Regions from separate parts of the Terribacillus sp. AE2B 122 genome, predicted to be linked through region 2. Evidence: predicted binding sites of a transcription regulator. Region 2 holds the regulator's gene; the other holds the start of a gene.
What was found. Region 2 encodes LexA, which represses DNA repair genes until DNA is damaged. Its sites were predicted from a motif close to CGAACATATGTTCG; they were not measured.
Positions count from the first base shown of each region.

Region 1: AE2B122_RS13195 (DNA repair exonuclease) is a predicted target of LexA. The motif match lies at 1,376-1,389, and genes of this name have one in related genera.

Region 1 covers NZ_LR700946.1:154,473-156,887, reverse strand. The annotation lists gene AE2B122_RS13205 (DUF445 domain-containing protein) at 1-902, shown strand, start outside; gene AE2B122_RS13200 (YlbF family regulator) at 975-1,325, shown strand; gene AE2B122_RS13195 (DNA repair exonuclease) at 1,440-2,415, shown strand, end outside.
Region 2 covers NZ_LR700942.1:751,539-753,953, forward strand. The annotation lists gene AE2B122_RS03830 (DUF896 domain-containing protein) at 1-60, opposite strand, end outside; gene AE2B122_RS03835 (recombinase family protein) at 102-761, opposite strand; gene lexA (transcriptional repressor LexA) at 1,045-1,674, shown strand; gene AE2B122_RS03845 (hypothetical protein) at 1,961-2,347, opposite strand.

The DNA.
Region 1 (2,415 bases), on a different contig from region 2:
GCATGCAAGCAAGATTGATTGATGATAACTTTCAAATGAAGGTCAATACGTGGGCGAAGCGCGAATTGTTTCGATTTCTTCGTTCGGAGCGAACACCTCGGCAGCTGTTGTCTGATTTGAATATAACTGTGGCGGCAGATGATCTTCATACAAAGACTGCGTCATTATTAAAAACACAGCTGGAAAAACAGTCAGAGAAGGAACTAGGCAGCCTGCTTCCAGACGAATTAAAACAAAGGACAGAAGCTGCAGCAGATAAAGCCGCTTCACATATTCAGCAGATGCTCGTAACTTATGTGGATAGCTATGATGGAAGGCGGAAAATACAGGATCTTGTCCAAAGCTTTCTGCAAGGCAGAGGTTTTCTTGGGAGTATGCTGTCCTCCTTTATGGATCCTAGCAGTGCTGTCGATAAGATTCAGCCTGTTATTATAGAATCAGTCGGTGCAGAAGGCACACGTCGCTGGCTGCATCAGCTGCTTGCAGATGAGCTGAATAAATTGATGAACAAGAAAGTAGGCCAAGTGACCGAATCAATCGGCCAAGATACGCTAGACGAGGTGATCCAGCAAGTAGTCAGGAAGTCGATACCATTTGATGAGATGCTAGACACACCGATACAAGTGTATATGAAAGATCTACAAGACGATGTAATTGAGAAGAAATTGACTCGACTGGTGGGACAAGTCCTTCAACGTCTCTCTGAGCAGATTCCGGTCATCATGGAACAGCTGGAGCTGGCCAAAATGGTTGAAAAAGAAGTATCCGGCTTCCCTCTGGAACGAGTCGAAGAACTAGTCTTGGCTATCTCCAACAAGGAATTCAAGCTGATTACATATCTCGGCTTCCTTTTGGGAGGTATCATTGGAATCGTTCAAGGAATTATCGCACTCTTTATCTGATAGCTCGAACTATACAGCGCTCTATCGGTTTGTTATAGTGGAACTTGAGTAAAAATGAGGAGGTACGTACCCATGGCTAATATGTACGATCATGCGTATGAACTAGAAAAAGCAATCCGTGAAAGTGAAGAATTCAAAGGCTTGAAAGCCGCTTATGATACGGTAATGAACGATCCATCTTCCAAAGAGATGTTCGAAAACTTCCGTAACATCCAGCTTGAATTGCAGCAAAAGCAAATGCAAGGACAAGAAATTACAGAAGAAGAAGTTCAAAAGGCACAAAGCGTAGTCCAAGTCGTTCAGCAGGACGAACAGATTGCGAAATTGATGGAACACGAACAGCGTCTGAACATTGCAATCAACGATATCAGCCGAATCATCACAAAACCTTTGGAAGAGCTTTACGGTCAGCCGGAGGAGTAAACAATAACCTCTTTGCCATTTGGCAAAGGGGTTTTCTTTTATTTTGAAACCGAACGTGCATTCGTAAAGCGTGCATGCTACTATAGAAGCAAACGACTATAGGAAGGAAATGTTATGCTGCCTAAACTAACATTCATACATGCTGCTGATCTTCATCTGGATAGCCAAATGGAAGGGTTGACTGCTGCGTATCCTGCGATGAAAAGCCGTTTGCAGGACAGCACATTTCAATCCTTGAAACAGCTTGTACAGTGTGCAATTACAAATAAAGTGGATTTTGTCTTACTGGCAGGAGATATCTTCGATTCCAACAGACAATCTCTTAAAGCACTCGTTGCCTTGCGTGAAGCCTTTAAAGAACTGCAGAAACACAGTATTAATGTGTACATGCAGTACGGAAATCACGATTTTACTGGAAAAAAACCAATGATGAAATACACGAACAATGTACATATTTTTCAATCTGAAAAAGTGGATACCTTCTTCTATGAAAAGAATGGCGAGCCAGCAGCAGCAATCCATGGCTTCAGTTATACGACGAGACATATTAAATCAAGAAAGGCGCTGGAATACCAATCTAAAGGAGATGGGATTTACCAGATAGGCATGCTTCATGGCAGTCTGGGTACAGGAAGTGCTGCTGATGTTTATGCTCCCTTCAGCGTAGATGAGCTGAAACAAGCTAGTTTTGATTATTGGGCGCTGGGGCACATCCATAAGCGTGAAGTATTGTCCGAGCAGCCGCCAATTGTCTACTCAGGAAATATCCAGGGCAGACATCGTAAAGAGTCTGGAGAAAAAGGCTGTTATTTGGTGGAATTGGAGGGGCAATCCTGTGCAATGACGTTTCTTCCCCTGCAGGATATACGATTTGAAACGGTGGACGTGGAAGTCAAAGAAGGAACAGCGTTATATGAAGTGGAACAGGCCGTGCTGGACAGCTGTATTAATTGGGAGGATGCGTTTGGAGAGGCTGTGCTCCACGTAATTTTCCATGGTCCTGCACATCTGTTGATGCGATGGAGCCAAGAGGAACGTTTGGAGGAGTTACTTGAGATCATCAATGAGCAGCAACAGAATCTTGGCAGCC
Region 2 (2,415 bases):
TTCTGCCTTCGCTTTATTTGCTAACGCATTTAGGCGTGCTAATTTATCTTTAGTTAACATGTGTATATGCTCCTTTAAGCATTAGAGTTAATATACCTATGTTACCCGCTAGCGTCTTCCGATTCAAGCGAAAGATACTCCTGGTACCTTCTATGTACGGTCGCCTTTGATACATTAAAGCCCATACCGCGCAGAACAGAGCTGATTTCCTGGAAAGTAAGCTTATTGTTTCGCAGCCTGATCACTTCTTGTATCGGAAAGTCAATCCGCTCCCTGCCAGGTGCCGCCTGCTGGTTGCTCAAATTCTTACTTGGATCATATCCGGCCTCGATTGCCCTTCTCATACCTCGTTTGATTTTCATATTATGAATCTTTCGCTGATACTCCTCGACAATACCAACGATCTGGAGCACCATACCATCTGATTCCGAAAGCTGGAATTCACCGTGCTGGCTTAACGTATACACCTTGACCTCTAGCTTCTGAAGATGATGGAACAAGGCGATCTTCGTATTGCCTCTTCCTAGCCTCGTTTCATCCTGAATGAGGAGACAATCCGCTTCACGTGCTGTAAACACATCCAGCATGCGAAAAATTCCCGGACGTTCGATCTCATAACCGCTCTGTTTCTCTTCGATGATATCGATAACCTCTATGTCGGAAGACGCAGCAAGCCTGATGAGCTCTTCACGCTGACGCTCAATCGAGCTAGCTTGCTCGTCCTTTTCTGTACTTACTCTGCAATAGATGACTGCTTTCATTGATGTACCCTCTCACTTCGACTAATTAGACGCTCATTATAAGTGTAAAGTATAAGAAGAAAAGCGTGAAGCCGAAAAGCACATAATAGAATAGATCTGATTTCGCTAGTTTTTTGAACATGGTAGACCCCTCCGTTTTCAAGAACATGCGTTCTCTTTGTTAATTCCATTATATACGAACATAGGTTCTAGTCAAGACCTTTTTTCGAACGGATGTTTGTATATTGCAATCTATCATGGTATACTGTATGTAATAAAAATATATGCACGGGGTGTTCGATACATGATAAAACTATCGAAAAGACAGGAAGCGATTCTAGCATACATAAAGGAGCAGGTACTCGATAAAGGCTACCCGCCTTCCGTTAGAGAAATCGGCGAAGCAGTTGGATTGGCCTCAAGCTCTACCGTTCACGGCCATCTTTCTCGTTTAGAGAAAAAAGGTCTTATCCGTCGCGACCCAACAAAGCCGCGCGCTATCGAGGTATTATCATTTGATAGTGAAGAACAAACAGATATTCCTCGAGGTGAGGCAAACTACGCTCCGGTAATCGGAAAAGTAACAGCTGGTATTCCAATTACAGCAGTGGAGAATATAGAAGAATATGTCCCTGTACCTAGCCATCTAGTAGGACCGGACGATAATATTTTTGTTTTGGTTATTGTAGGAGAGAGTATGATAGAAGCCGGTATTCTAGATGGAGACATGGTCATCGTCAAACAGCAGCAGACCGCTCAAAATGGAGAGATTGTTGTAGCGATGACAGAGGACAATGAAGCAACAGTGAAACGTTTCTTCAAGGAAGAAAACCAGATCCGACTGCAGCCAGAAAACAGTACGATGGATCCTATCATTTTGGATAATGTTAGTATTCTTGGTAAAGTAATCGGTTTATATCGTTCCATTCAGTAAAAAATCGGCTCCGGCCGGTTTTTTTTCATAGAATTTACATACTTTTTGCCTTCTTTCGACATAATTTTTGGGTATATTAGATTATGCTATTACCAAAAGCTAGAAAGCAGGTGGTTTTGTGAAGCTGTTTTACAAGCTCTTCTGCAAGTTGCGAGGCCGACATAAGATTGATAGTGTTACTGATTCGTGTAAATGTGGATATACAAGAAGCCACCGTAGAGAACAACACAGTATGGATGATTATTATCTTAAAGAACGTTAAAAACGGTATAAATAAGGAGCTTGCCTAGACGGCAAGCTCCTCTTGTATGCTTTTATATTGTTTCATCGCTAAATTAAGAGCCTCGAGCAGAATACCTGGCGTGGCTTTCTCGTATGTCTCCCCTAACAGGCGCTTGGCACCATCCAGAATTCGCTGGTTCCCCATTAAAGCTAACAATTCATGTCCTTTTACTAAAATATCGTCAATGAAGACATCTCTGTAATCCTTGGAGTTTGTTACGACGCCTGAAATGAATCCTTCCTGCAGCAGCACTTCCGCATGATGTACGACATCGTATGGTGTGCACGTTCCTAATTCGCAGCGGTATTCTCTTGCTTTCGTTCCTTGGAGTTGGTCTGCTTCTAACTGTCCCAGTATTTCATGAAATAATGTAACGCGTAGTTTTGGCATGTGATCTCCTCCTTGTTATAGTTCAATTATTTCACATATTAGTTATGAATCCATCGAAAGGTTTGTAC